3 regions of the Desulfosporosinus sp. genome follow, and region 3 is predicted to be linked to each of the others. Evidence: riboswitches for the same ligand, from Rfam matches in the RefSeq annotation. Region 3 holds a riboswitch; each other region holds the start of a gene.
The links. Region 3 has a riboswitch for S-adenosylmethionine ahead of HGJ98_RS19400 (homocysteine biosynthesis protein). Riboswitches for the same ligand answer to the same signal wherever they lie in the genome.
Positions count from the first base shown of each region.

Region 1: linked by a shared signal. The riboswitch ahead of HGJ98_RS00450 (methionine ABC transporter ATP-binding protein) and the one ahead of HGJ98_RS19400 (homocysteine biosynthesis protein) in region 3 are both predicted to bind S-adenosylmethionine.
Region 2: linked by a shared signal. The riboswitch ahead of HGJ98_RS18740 (homocysteine synthase) and the one ahead of HGJ98_RS19400 (homocysteine biosynthesis protein) in region 3 are both predicted to bind S-adenosylmethionine.

Region 1 is NZ_JABZFS010000002.1:86,442-91,131, forward strand. Features, by position in the region: gene HGJ98_RS00430 (type I restriction-modification system subunit M N-terminal domain-containing protein) at 1-135, opposite strand, end outside; gene HGJ98_RS00435 (6-phosphofructokinase) at 156-1,235, opposite strand; gene hisZ (ATP phosphoribosyltransferase regulatory subunit) at 1,359-2,510, opposite strand; gene HGJ98_RS00445 (YerC/YecD family TrpR-related protein) at 2,510-2,839, opposite strand; SAM riboswitch class I at 3,021-3,118, shown strand; gene HGJ98_RS00450 (methionine ABC transporter ATP-binding protein) at 3,218-4,243, shown strand; gene HGJ98_RS00455 (methionine ABC transporter permease) at 4,233-4,690, shown strand, end outside.
Region 2 is NZ_JABZFS010000077.1:77,824-82,513, reverse strand. Features, by position in the region: gene metA (homoserine O-succinyltransferase) at 1-117, opposite strand, end outside; gene HGJ98_RS18740 (homocysteine synthase) at 132-1,424, opposite strand; SAM riboswitch class I at 1,550-1,656, opposite strand; gene crcB (fluoride efflux transporter CrcB) at 1,792-2,166, opposite strand; gene HGJ98_RS18730 (LysR family transcriptional regulator) at 2,385-3,308, shown strand; gene HGJ98_RS18725 (radical SAM protein) at 3,373-4,449, shown strand; gene HGJ98_RS18720 (YueI family protein) at 4,465-4,690, opposite strand, start outside.
Region 3 is NZ_JABZFS010000080.1:36,400-41,089, reverse strand. Features, by position in the region: gene HGJ98_RS19420 (ammonium transporter) at 1-121, shown strand, start outside; gene HGJ98_RS19415 (P-II family nitrogen regulator) at 118-456, opposite strand; gene HGJ98_RS19410 (hypothetical protein) at 666-794, opposite strand; gene HGJ98_RS19405 (peroxiredoxin) at 862-1,422, opposite strand; SAM riboswitch class I at 1,778-1,907, shown strand; gene HGJ98_RS19400 (homocysteine biosynthesis protein) at 2,033-3,229, shown strand; gene HGJ98_RS19395 (NIL domain-containing protein) at 3,235-3,636, shown strand; gene HGJ98_RS19390 (UPF0280 family protein) at 3,637-4,410, shown strand.

The DNA of each region.
Region 1 (4,690 bases), on a different contig from region 3:
GTCGTTCAAACGTTTTAGAAAAACAATGGCAATAACATACTCTTTAAATTCTTCACCATCCCGATCTCCTCGTAAAGAGTCGCAAGTCTCATCCAGGAACCTCTCAAACTCAGCAAGAGATAACTTATCTTCCATTGCTCTCCCTCCTATCCTTTTTAATCCCCCATCTCCATCCCAAGAGTACGCGCCGATAATAACAATGGATCATTTAGGGGTACAAGTTTAATTTGGTCAACGGCTTCACGAAGAGGAACTCGGACAATCTCTCTACCCTGTAGTGCGACCATGACCCCAAATTCCCCTTCCAGTGCAGCATCCACCGCCGCTGACCCATAGCGCGTAGAAAGCACTCGATCATAGGCATTCGGGGAACCACCACGTTGAAGATGCCCGAGCACTGTCACGCGGGTTTCCATACCATAGTGTTCTTCGAGATCTTTACTTATTTTGGCACCAATTCCTCCTAGTTTAACTGGGTCGACTCGTCCCTCCATCATACGTTCCACGACCATTTCACCACCCAGAGGCTTTGCACCTTCTGCTACGACAATAATGCTAAATTTCTTGCCTTGTTTTGCCCGACGTTGAATGCATAATGCAACTCGATTTAGATTGTAGGGGATTTCAGGAATCAGAATAACATCTGCTCCTCCTGCAACCCCAGCGTACAAAGCAATCCACCCGGCATATCGCCCCATAACTTCAAGAACCATAACCCGGTGATGTGATTCAGCGGTGGTATGTAAACGGTCTAAGGCTTCTTGAGCTGTATCCACCGCGGTTTGAAAGCCAAAGGTCTGATCTGTGGCCATTAGATCATTGTCAATGGTCTTGGGTATACCGATGACTTTAAGGCCTTTATTGGCAAACTCAAGAGCAATCTTCAAACTTCCGTCTCCGCCAATCGCTAGTAATGCGTCCACTCCATGACCTTGTAAATTACGAATCACGTCCTCTGAACGGTCGACAGGTTGAATAATCCCTTTCACTTTCGTTTGATAGGCAAAAGGGTTATCTCGATTCGTAGTTCCTAGAATCGTACCTCCACGTGGTAAAATACCCGAGACATTCTGCAGAGACAGAGGCACAAAATCTCCTTCTACCGCTCCACGGAAACCGTCCCTAATGCCGAGCACTTCAATCCCATATCCGTGTGCACTCTTAGCAATTGCCCGAATCACCGCATTAAGCCCCGGGCAGTCTCCCCCGCCCGTGAGTACCGCAAGTTTACTCAATTATTACACCCCTTAATCTAGATGTAGTCCTACTAGGTAATTATATAATATTCTAATATAAATGTGTATTAAACCTGTCTTAACCAAACTGTCCTCTGTCTGTAAGAAATTCATGAATAGCCCTTAATCGATGCATAAGACCTGCGCAATATTCTTATTCATCGCTATTTTCTGTGCCTCATCATTTCCTAAAGTTCCGAGGGCCATCTCTATGCGTTTTCCCTGGGCCCTTAAAGCTTGGCTTTGACGAATCACCTGCTTAGCATCTGATCCATATACCAGTACATCGGCTCCCTGTACTGCCGGAAGTGGAAATTGTTCTAACAAATTCCCTAAGTGTATTGCAAACCCAGTTGCAGGTTGTGGAATTCCAAAGTCAGCATATAAAGCGTCATACCGTCCGCCCTCAACAATGGGAAAACCCATTCCTGGAACATACCCTTCAAAAACCGCTCCAGTATAATATGAAAAGCCGCGAAGTATTCCTAAATCTAAGGAAACCTTCTCTCGAACTCCGAAATCCTCTAAATACTGATAAATTTTTCTTAACCTTTCAACTGCTTCTCGAATTGCAGGTTGCTCACTCCAGCCTAGAACTTCATCGAGAATTTCCTCTCCTCCGTGAAAATGAGGCAACCGCAGTAATAGTTCCTGAACCCGTTCTGGCAGCCCACTTTGTCTAACACAGCTTTCCACACCCACCATATCCTTACGAGCTAATACTTCTTCCAGCTTGGCCTGTATCCCCTCATTTACCCCAGCTTCAAGCATGAGCCCCGAAAAGATTCCCATATGACCAAGGTTAAACTGGTAATTCTCTAGGCCTAAACCCGCAATAGCTTCCACCGCAAGAGCAATCACTTCCGCATCAGCGAGTTCTTGGTCAGAACCAACAAGTTCCACACCCACTTGACGGAACTCTCTATGCCTAACTGTAGTGTTACGATATACATCTGCCCCATAACACAAGCGCAGCGGAAATTCTCCCCCCCTCATACGTGTGCTAACTAGGCGGGCAATGGGAATGGTCAGTTCCGGGCGGAGGGTTAATATTCGTCCTTCCCTATCAAAGAACTTGTATAACAAATCATCTTGTTCAATATCCGGCTGAACACAAGCAGAATACTCCAAGGTTGGAGTTAATACTTTTTCATAAGACCATTGTCGAAAGAGCGCCAGAATTTTCTTCTCCAGACCCTCTTGCACTGCAATTTCCTCAGGAAGTAGATCCCGCATTCCTTTTGGTATACGTAACCCTAGATTAGTTCTTAGCATCATAATTCTCCTTCATAGCTTTCGTGCTTTTCATTTTGTTCTTTCAAACGCCGCAAAATCAGTTGGTAGCCATCTGCCCCGAAATTTAAACAACGTTTTACCCGACTGATGGTTGCAGTACTTACTCCTGTCCTTTCCGTAATTGCTGTATAGGTCTCATTTCTCTGCAGCATCTTAGCAACCTCAAGGCGCTGCGCCAAAGCCTTGATTTCAGCAACCGTCGCAATATCTTCAAAGAACCGATAACACTCTTCTTTGCTCTTAAGCAATAAAACTGCTTCAGCTAGGGCATCCGTTAAAGGGTTCCTTAATCGTTCATCACTTGACATAGCATTCCCTCCTACACCAAACAAGATCACTGTCTTACTTTAATCTATTAAAGCGTTGTGTTATTGTCAAGCTTTTTTATGCGTTGAGTCAATATTTTAACGCTTGCAAATCCTATATCCCATATGCTAAAATATAGACAGCTTTTAGTAGCATTTTGATACAATAAAACCTAATAGTAGACTCTTATTCAGAGTAGGTGGAGGGACTGGCCCGATGAAACCCGGCAACCGGCATTTTGCACGGTGCTAACTCCTGCAGAGAAATCTGGGAGATAAGAGGAAAACCGAATGGCACTCCGCGGGTTTTCTTCGCGGAGTTTTGTTGTGTATAATTGCCGACAAAGTGTTCCCGAATTTAAAACAAAGGAGCAATAACCTTTGATTCAAATTAAAAAATTAGTAAAGAAATACTCCTCTCGCCAAGGCGACGTCATCGCCCTTGATAATGTATCCTTGAACATATCGCCAGGGTCCATTTACGGGATTATCGGATTAAGCGGTGCTGGAAAAAGCACACTGGTTCGCTGCTTAAATCTACTTGAGAAACCAACGAGCGGACACGTCATCGTTGCCGGTCAAGACCTGCCCCTACTTTCTAGCAAGGAACTCCGGCAAGCCCGGCAGAATATCGGAATGATATTCCAGCATTTCTACCTCCTTCAATCAAGAACCGTAGCAGAGAATATTGCCTTTCCTTTAGAAATAGCTGGAGTTTCTAAGAAGGAAATCTCGATACGTGTCAAAGAATTACTCCATCTAGTGGGTCTCGAAGACAAAACGGATGTTTACCCAGCTCAGTTGAGCGGGGGGCAAAAACAGCGGGTCGGCATTGCTCGAGCCCTTGCCACTAAACCGCAAGTCCTCTTATGCGATGAAGCCACATCTGCCTTAGATCCCCAGACCACCCTTTCTATTCTAAACCTCCTGCGTGATATTAATCAAAAACTTGGCTTAACAATTGTAATGATTACCCATGAAATGAAAGTCGTCAAAGAGATCTGCACGGATGTTGCGGTTATTCACGAAGCCCGCATCGTTGAAAACGGTCCCGTCGAGTCTGTATTTATTAAACCTCAGTCAGATATCGCAAAACAGTTTATCTCAACGGTTTTTCCAAACGAACTCCCTGCCGACCTTCTTAAAGAGCTTGCAACCCACAAAGACTCAGAAATTGTTCGCATTCAATTCCTCGGTTCTCGAGCCTCGGATCCAATCATCACGGACTTACTGCGTAATTGCGATGTCCGAGCTAATATTCTCTATGGAAGTATTGACCACTTAAGATCCACCTTGTTTGGTACACTTACTATAGAACTCCTAGGAAACTCCGACCAACTCAAAGAGGCTCATCGCTATTTGGCAGCTCGCAAATTAAATGTGGAGGTGATTCACCGTGAGCTTTGATATCGCCTCACTTTTCCAGCTTATTCTGCCTGCAACCGGCGAAACTCTCTACATGGTAGTCGTTTCAACGCTGCTCGCCTACCTCATAGGACTCCCGTTAGGTATCATTTTGGTCGTCACCTCACCTGGGCATATCATGCCTAACCCTTGGGTTGAAAGAACTTTAGGAACCGTCATCAACATCTTGCGTTCCGCTCCGTTTATTATCCTTTTGGTAGCCTTAATCCCATTCACTCGCTCAATTATTGGTACATCCATTGGTACAACCGCTGCTATTGTCCCACTCGTCATCTCAGCTGCCCCTTTCGTCGCTCGAGTGGTTGAAAGCTCCCTCAAAGAAGTACCCTACGGTGTTATCGAAGCTGCTTTATCCATGGGGGCATCCCCCCAACAGATTATCCAAAAAGTCCTTCTTCCAGAGGCAAAGGCCTCTCTTATTCTAGGCGT
Region 2 (4,690 bases), on a different contig from region 3:
GATGATTTTCAAAGGACGAATATCTTGATGAAAGGCCCTGTCTTCCCCCATCACAAAGATGTTTTCTTGGTGCAATATATCGAGAGCCGGTAAATTTTCAGGTATTTTGATTGGCATATAGAACCCCCCACTTAAACCTTTTGACTTGCTACTAGGGCTTGATCTAAATCATATAATAGATCGTCAATAGTCTCTATTCCGATGGATAAGCGAATCATATCTGGTGAAACTCCTGCGCTGCGTTGGGATTCTTCGTCGAGCTGTTGATGTGTGGTGCTGGCAGGATGAATGACCAAAGATTTGGCATCCCCAATGTTTGCTAAATGAGAAAATAGTTTGAGGCTGTTAATAAATTTCTTCCCTTCATTCAGACCGCCTTTGAGACCGAAGGTGAAGATCGCGCCAGATCCTTTAGGCAAGTATTTCTGAGCAAGCGCATAATAGGGGCTTGTTTCAAGATCTGGGTAGTTAACCCAAGTGACTAAGTCATGTTGATCAAGAAATACTGCAACCTTTTTGGCGTTTTCAACATGGCGTTCCATACGTAGTGGGAGTGTTTCCAATCCTTGCAGGAACAAGAACGAGTTAAACGGGGAAAGGCAAGCTCCAGTGTCTCGGAGAAGAGATACTCTGGCCTTGGTGATATAGGCAGCATTACCACAGGCTTCGGTAAAGACAATGCCGTGGTAACTAGGATCTGGCTGACTGAGTCCTAAGAACTTGCCGTTATTCCAGTCAAATTTTCCTGAGTCAACTATTACTCCTCCAATAGAAGTGCCGTGTCCGCCAATGAATTTAGTTGCAGAATGAACGACGATGTCTGCTCCGTGTTCGATAGGGCGACACAAATAGGGGGAGGCAAAGGTATTGTCAACGATAAGAGGAAGACCATTTTCGTGAGCAATATTGGCAATTGCCTCTAGGTCGGCAACATTTATGAGTGGATTACCGATAGTCTCTGTGTAGAGAGCTTTCGTATTTTCTGTAATTTTTAAGCGGAATTCCTCTGGTTTATTGACATCAACGAAATGGACTTTGATGCCAAGCTTTGCGAAGGTGTAGGCGAACAATGTGAAAGTGCCACCGTAAAGAGAACTTGAAGCGACAATTTCATCCCCAGCTTGTGCGATATTTAGAAGAGCATAGGTTATGGCAGCTTGCCCGGAGGCAGTCGCGAGTGCTCCGATCCCCCCTTCAAGTAGGGCAATACGTTGCTCAAAAACGTCTTGTGTAGGATTAGTAATCCGAGTGTAGATATTGCCAGACTCTTTTAAAGCAAATAAATTGGCAGCATGATCTGTGTCGTTGAAGACAAAGGAGGACGTCTGGTAGATTGGAACGGCACGTGAATTTGTCGCGAGATCTGGGCTTTGTCCTCCATGCAGGGAAATCGTTTCGATACCTAGTTGTCGTTGTTCAGTCATGATAATTCCTCCTTATTTTTGGTAGAGATACTGTTTTTAGACCTATGAGTTGATTAAGGATGAAAAAGGTTTAAATAAAAACGACCGCTTCAAGAGAAGCGGTCGTTATGTTATTTAACGCGCTACTCTCATCTTTCAGAACCTATGGTTCTGCTGGAATTAGCACCTTATAGTTTGCACTATCGGTTGCCGGGCATCGTAGGGCCAGTCCCTCCGCCACTCTTGATAAGAGAAATTCAATATTCAATTGTTCTGATTGGAATATAGCTACTATAAAACAAATTTGAGTCTGTGTCAACGCTTAGGATGATGCCAATTTTTGGGTGTAACACGCGTGTCAAAAAGGACCATCCCCCTTGTCACACCTCTAGAGTAAACGTGCTAAACTTACTCCCAGGGCCACGCCACAGAAACCTACAATGATGCTGAGTAGGGTATATAATGCTGCAGTCAAATAGCTACCGCCTTCTATTAAGGAAATTACCTCAAAGCCAAAGGTCGAGAACGTTGTGAAAGCCCCTAGGAAACCCACCCCGATTCCAAGACGCCATAGAGGGCTGACATTTAAGCGTTCGATAAATAAAATATGTAAAAATCCTAAGAGAAAAGCCCCAGTGATATTAATTAGAAATGTATGCAGAGGGAAGTCCTGGCTCCATTTGTTCGATATCCATACCCCGAGGCCATAGCGTGAAAGAGCTCCAAGTGCTCCCCCAACCGTAATAACAAGTATTGTTTGCATTGCTTTAACCTCTTATCCTAAAATAAAGTAAACATGTATCTTTATCATAATACCTTGGAAAAATATTAACAACTATAGATGAACCAAGGTGTCAAAAAGGACCGTCCCCCTGTCACGAAAAGGAGAAGATTGTTAGGGATAGGACGTTGTGGAATGCTAGGAAAAGAAGTATCATTATCAATATACAATCATAGATCTAGAAACTAGAGGTGTAACTTGTGATTATTGATCCCTTAAAAATATTCGTAACAGTTGTCGAACATAAGAATTTCTCGCATGCTGCAGAGGAACTTTATCTTTCTCATCCCGATGTCAGTTTGCAGATCCAGAGTTTGGAAGAACAACTCGGCACAAAGCTAGTTGATAGCTCATCCAATCATCTGGAACTGACGCAATCAGGTGAGATATACTATGAATACGCTAAGCAAATTTTGCAATTGCAAGATAAGGCAAAACAGGAGATTAAAAGAATTTCAAATGTAGTTACTGGAAGTTTGAGGGTAGGTGCAAGCTATACAATTGGGGAATACATTTTGCCCTTTGTCGTGGCTGAATTTGCTGCTCAATATCCGAAAGTGGAGATTGAAACCTCAATTGCTAATACGGGGGATATAATTCGAGGGGTACAAGCTAATCACTTAGACATTGCTCTTGTGGAGGGAGAAGTCGATCATTCAGACATCCTTGTCCGCCCATTAATGGAGGATGAAATTATTTTGTTAGTACCTAACCAACATCCCTTGGCAAGACTTCCCATTGTTACTTCTGAGCATCTCCAAGACCAAGTATGGATTCTCAGGGAAAGTGGTTCTGGTACTCGTGCGTTTAGCGATAAGCTCTTCAAGGAATGGGGCATTCATGCTAGAAGGTCGTATATCTTTGGAAGTGGCCAAGCCATTAAACAGGCTGTAACCGCTGGCTTAGGAATTGCACTCGTCTCACGTTGGATTGTGAGAAAGGAGTTAAATGCGAAAGAGTTTAAGACGATCAAATTAAAAGGGAATCCACTTACGCGTTCTTTTTACTTAATAGGACCGAAGGATCCTGAAGCGTCTGAGGCTAGGGAGGTTTTTACGGAGCAACTCTTAACTCTGGAGTCTACTACATGGAGAAAACTGAGTAAAAAAGGAATTGCAATTTAGTGAATAATGGCAAGGATTAGAGTCATATCGATAAAAAGGCTAAGATTAAGAGAGGTGATCGAGAATGAAAGATGTAGTTGAACTTGTGTTTCGTCCTACGCCTTCTATAGAGCGTCTTTATCTGGAGTTAACCAACCGTTGTAACTTGTCTTGTGAAATGTGTTATCGCCAGAAGTGGCAAGAACCTTTGGGAGATATGTCAACTGGAATCTTAAAGGCAATTGCAAGTGAGGTGGAAGTTTTTCCTGATCTTCAAGAGGTAATCCTTGGAGGTATTGGTGAACCGACGATTGCCAATAATTTTAGACGTGCCGTGGAGCTATTCGCTTCACGGTATAAAGTTTCTGTAACAACGAATGGAACTACGTTAGATAGTGAATTAATTAATTTTCTAATTAAAAGTAAAATAGCAAAGATCATTTTATCTGTAGATTCCACCGATGTACAGACATTTGCCGCCATTCGTCATGAAAACATACAAGGAATCTTAGAAAGTACACGTCTTATAACAGAGCAAAGTGGTAACGGAGGACCGGAGGTGATATGGGAATTTGTAGTCATGAAAAGCACTCTCCCTTATCTGGTAGAGACCGTACGCCAAGCAGCCAAGCTAGGCGTAACTAGAGTCTTCGTTTCTCATCTTCTGCCGATGAGAGAAGAAATGATGGCAGAAACTCTTTACTATCCCACCAAGTCTGCAGAGATGGATAAAGTATTCCAAGCCGCTTTCATCGCTGGATTAGCAAAAGGCGTGGAAGTAGTGCTGCCTAAAAGTGAATTAAAAACAGATCGATATTGTAAGTTCGTCGAAACTCAAAGCGCCGTCGTCCGTTGGGATGGTCAGGTTACTTCTTGTTATCGATTCTTGCATTCTTATCCAGAGTATGTGTTTGGGAGATATAAGCAGATTGATTCACATAGTTTTGGTTCTATAGAGAAGCAATCCTTGCTCGGAATTTGGACTACGCCTGAATTTATGAGGTATCGATATCATGTTTTGCACGGAGAATACGCATCATGTACTGATTGTAACTGGGTTGATGGTTGTGACATGGTTCTTCGGGCAGATATGGATTGCCTAGGTCATGCGCCTTCTTGTGGTGATTGTCTTTGGGGACGAGGAATAACCGTTTGTCCATGATCTCTCTAGAGTGCTCTAAACATCAATATCTTCAATATCAACCGCATCATTACTCACTACGACTAATCCGGTCTCCCCTGCAAGTTCCGGGTCATGAATCATCGTGTAAGATTTTTTCATTTTTCGAGCTAGTTTAATGTACTTATCGGTAAACTGAGGGCTCAAGGTGCCACTTATGAGCATTCTTGAGCTTTTCTTATGATTTAATGCTTCCTTAATCTCTGGGAAGATAGACTTCTCA
Region 3 (4,690 bases):
AATAGCTTTGATTACCCCCCTAAGAGCAAGCGATGAAGAGCAAGTTAACGGATTAGATTTAACTCAACATAGAGAAAAGGCTTATCCGGACTTCGAACTTAGTGATAATGTCTATATTTAAAGGGCTGCATCACCATGTTCACCTGTCCGAATTCGGACTGCATCAATAACATCAAAGACAAAGATTTTGCCATCTCCAAATTCCCCGGTTTTTGATGTAGTAACAATGGCTTTGATCACTTCTTCGGCTTTTTCTGTTGAAACCACGACTTCTAGTTTAATCTTTGGAAGAAGTTTGGTAACGATTTCTTGACCACGGTAAATTTGGGTGTAACCTTTCTGATTTCCAAACCCTGAAACATTAGAGACGGTCATTCCATTTACGCCAAGGTTTGATAGAGCAACCTTCACGTCATTCATTTTTTCAGGTCTAATAATAGCCTCGATTTTTTTCATAGTACCACCCTTATTTCTAGTTTTGCTGCCAGACATTCAACTTATTATATCAGAATGTTTCTATGGATAAAATCCTTCCAAGCGAAAAGCCGGGCTTAAGCCCGGCTTTGAGGTGTCTTTTTCTTGAATGGAGAATTTTTGCCTCGATCTGGTTTCCCTGTCTGTGCTTTATCCGTTGCTTTATTTGACATCTAGATGCCTCCCCTGTCTTAGCTAGGATTATACGTTGTTTGTCCATCCCGGCCATAATCTGTCCGTCCGTCCTGATCCGCTTGGTGGCTATAGGGTAGGTCTTCACGTTTAGGAAATGGTTTTTTACTTTTCTTTGGCTGATCCATAAGTATTCCTCCCTATTGTTGGAATACCTTTAGAATACCCTATGATTTAATAATTATTAGCATTGAATTAGACTTTTCCCACGAATTTAAAATCCTTAAGGATACCAGTCATTCCAGGCTTCCAGTATGCAGGTACCCCAAGGCCAGTCGTTTCTTCATAGATCAGTCCCTGTATAACCCGAATAATCTCAGAGACGTTACGGCCAACCTCGGGAGGATAGAGACTGGCATACTGCACCTTATGATTAGGAGAAATAATATAGGTAGCTCGGTAAGCGATTCCTAATTCTGCTCTAAGGACGCCATATTGATATGATATGGAGTGTGAACGGTCAGATAGGAGGGGATAATGTATGGTACGTGCAGAGGGAGATGTTTCTGCGAAGACCTTATGAGAATAGACACTGTCTGTACTAATAGCTAAAGTTATTACACCAAGTTTTTGAAATGTCTCCTGTTGGGCAGCCACGGCTGCCAATTCTGTCGGTCAAACAAAGGTAAAATCGCTGGCATAGAAGAATAGGAGAACCCATTGATTTTGGAAATCCTTTAGGCGAATCGTTACTTTTTTACCATTTTGGTATGCCTCGGCTTCGAAATCTGGCGCATGTTGGGTTGGATAAATCATGTAGGAACCTCCCCTCAATATACACTCTGTTTACTCTATGTTATCCAGAGGTAGTTTGACACGTTAGGGTAGATGGAGCAAGGAATCATCCTACAGCCTTTAAGTTTGGGATATAAATGACAAAAAAAGATCTCCTTAGGGTCTAAGGAGATCGAAAGAAGAGGACTAACTACATGAAGAAAACGAAAAAGACTTGATACTATTATATGTAGGAATATGTCGTATTATATTATGTCTAAGGCATGAAATATTTTACATTAGTTGGCTCCAACTTCAGGCTAACATTAACAAAAAGTTTATGTTGACATGATATAAACTAGATGTTAGACTCAGCGTAATGAATTTAATTAATAAGCTCTTATCCGGAGTGGTGGAGGGACTAGCCCTATGAAACCCGGCAACCAGCTTGATGCGCGACGATGTCATGGCGTGGACAAAGCATGGTGCTAATTCTTGCAGGAGAAGATTTTCCTGGCAGATAAGAGGAGTGTCGAATATTTGAGATTTTGGCCTCTTCTATCACAGAAGAGGTCTTTTCTATTAGGTAATTTTTCTCTCGTCTATAGTTTATTAGTACAAGGGTGTATCAAATCTGGAGGTGGAGATCGTCATGGGTGTAGAAAAAACATATGCAGAAATTAATGCAAAGATCAAAGCAGGCAAAGCAGTAGTGGTGACAGCTGAGGAGCTTATCTCCCTAGTAGAAGAAAAAGGCCTCTCCAACGCAGCCCAAGAAGTCGACGTGGTAACGACGGGCACCTTCGCTCCGATGTGTTCCTCAGGTGCCTTTTTAAGTTTTGGGCATACAGCCCCACGTATGAAAATGCAGAAAGTTTGGCTGAACGGGGTAGCCGCTTACACAGGAATAGCGGCAGTTGATGCCTATATCGGTGCGACGGAGATGCACGAAGATGATCCTCTTAACAGTAACTATCCGGGGGAATTTAGATATGGCGGAGGACATGTTATTGCGGACCTCGTGGCACGCAAACCTGTTAAATTAAAAGCACTAGCCTATGGTACAGACTGTTACCCTCGTCGCAATTTAGAAACGACTATTACATTGGATGAGATCAATGAGGCAATTCTATTTAATCCTCGCAATTGCTATCAGAATTATAACTGTGCCGTCAATCTAACCGACCGAACGATTTACACGTATATGGGAATGATCAAGCCCAATTTAGGTAATGCCAATTTTTCTACAGCAGGACAACTGAGCCCGCTTTTGAAGGACCCCCATTTCAAAACAATTGGTGTGGGAACAAAAATTTTCCTCGGCGGCGGAATTGGTTATGTTGCCTGGAACGGTACTCAACATTTTCCATCCATGATTGACTTAGATGGTAAAGAACTGGGTAGTGCAGGGGGAACACTGGCTGTTACAGGGGATCTGAAGCAAATGAGTCCGCGATGGCTTGTTGGTACCAGTTATCTAGGGTATGGAGCAACCCTGAGTGTTGGAATCGGCATACCGATCCCAATTCTAAATGAGGAGATTGCCCTATATGCTGCTAAGAAGGATGAGGAATTGTTTGCTCCCGTAGTCGACTATGGGGAGGCTTATCCTTCATTTACTCCGGGTAATCTGGGATATGTTAGTTATGCAGACCTTAAGAGCGGAAAGATCACTGTCAATGGTAAAGAAGTATCCACGGCTCCTTTATCGAGTCTGCCCCGGGCCCGTGAGATCGCAGCTACTTTAAAAGGGTGGATTCAAAAAGGAGAGTTCCAGTTAACAGAGCCGGTTAAAACTCTTCCCTCACCCGCTGATGGCGTTATCGCTCACAGTTTAAAGGAGGATTGATGAAAGTGTCGCCGAAGAGAATAGTATTGCGTTTTGGAACAGACATCTCCGTTAAGCCTATTGTGTACCGCTTGGTTAAAGATTACGATTTAGTGGTGAATATCGTTAAAGCGGACGTCAACCCGCAAAAAGAAGGTACAATGATCTTAGAGGTTACCGGAGATCAGAGTGAAAACGGACTAAACTATTTGCGAGATCTGGGGGTTTCAGTTCAAGCCCTCAATCAAGAAATCGTACGCAATGAAGAGAAATGTGTCATGTGTGGAGCGTGCACCGGGGTTTGTCCAACGGGCGCCTTATATATGGAACGCCCATCGATGGAAGTGCGCTTCGATGGGGATCAATGTGTTTTTTGTCAGCTTTGTGTGAAAGTCTGCCCAATGTGGGCCATGGAGGTTCGTCTGTAATTGGATTTTACGGAACGCACTTATCGGGAGTATCACCGCCAAGAGGATCTGGTACATTTTCAGATTGTTGTGGAAGAAACTGATTTGGATATTGGAATACGAAAAGAACGATTTTCCCCCGAACTGGTAGAGTGGGTAGCAGAAACCATTCGAGCCTGTCGCAAGCCACTTGAAGATTATATTCAAGTTGATCATGATTTTGTAAGTTCTTTAACACCATACACAGTTTTACCAGATGCTCCAGTAATTGTTCAGACTATGGCAGAAGCCGGACGCCTTGCCGGAGTGGGTCCCATGGCTGCAGTTGCAGGAGCCGTGGCAGAATGGGTTGGAAAATCCATTGCCAAGCGCTCCCGGGATGTGATTGTGGAAAATGGCGGGGATGTTTTCATGCGTACCAGTCGGATTCGCAAGGTTGGGATTTATGCTGGGGAATCCCCTTTGTCTAATCGAATTGCAATTGAGGTTAAACCGGAACAGACTCCTCTTGGAATTTGCACATCTTCAGGAAAAATAGGTCACTCCTTGAGTTTTGGTCAAGCCGACGCCGTAGTCGTCCTTTCACCCTCGGTTCCCTTAGCGGATGCAGTAGCCACGGCAACGGGAAACCTTGTTCAGACTGTGGAGGATTTAGAAGGAGCCCTTGAATTTGCTTCTCGGATTAAAGGGGTTACGGGTGTTCTAATCATCAAAGACGAACGCTTAGCTGTTTGGGGAAATGTAAAGCTGCTACCGATAAAAGCTTGTCATCCTGAGCACAGCGAAGGATCTTAGCCCCATCGTTTTATTAGTATAATTCCGTACGAAAGGACCGAGGCGCCAGCCTCGGTTTTTCTTAAAAAAAAGAAACCTCCCCGTCGGGAGGTTTAAGTTTTTGCGCTAATGTCTTTAATTTCTTTTATATAACTTGTACAATACAAATTTAGCACGAATTGAAGGAGGAATCAATGCCCATTTTTTAGGAGTTTTTGATAAAAGGGAGTTAATTAATCATAAAACCAAATTTTAGAATAGATTTATGTTCCATTTTGAATATATTCTCGAAATTGGAAGG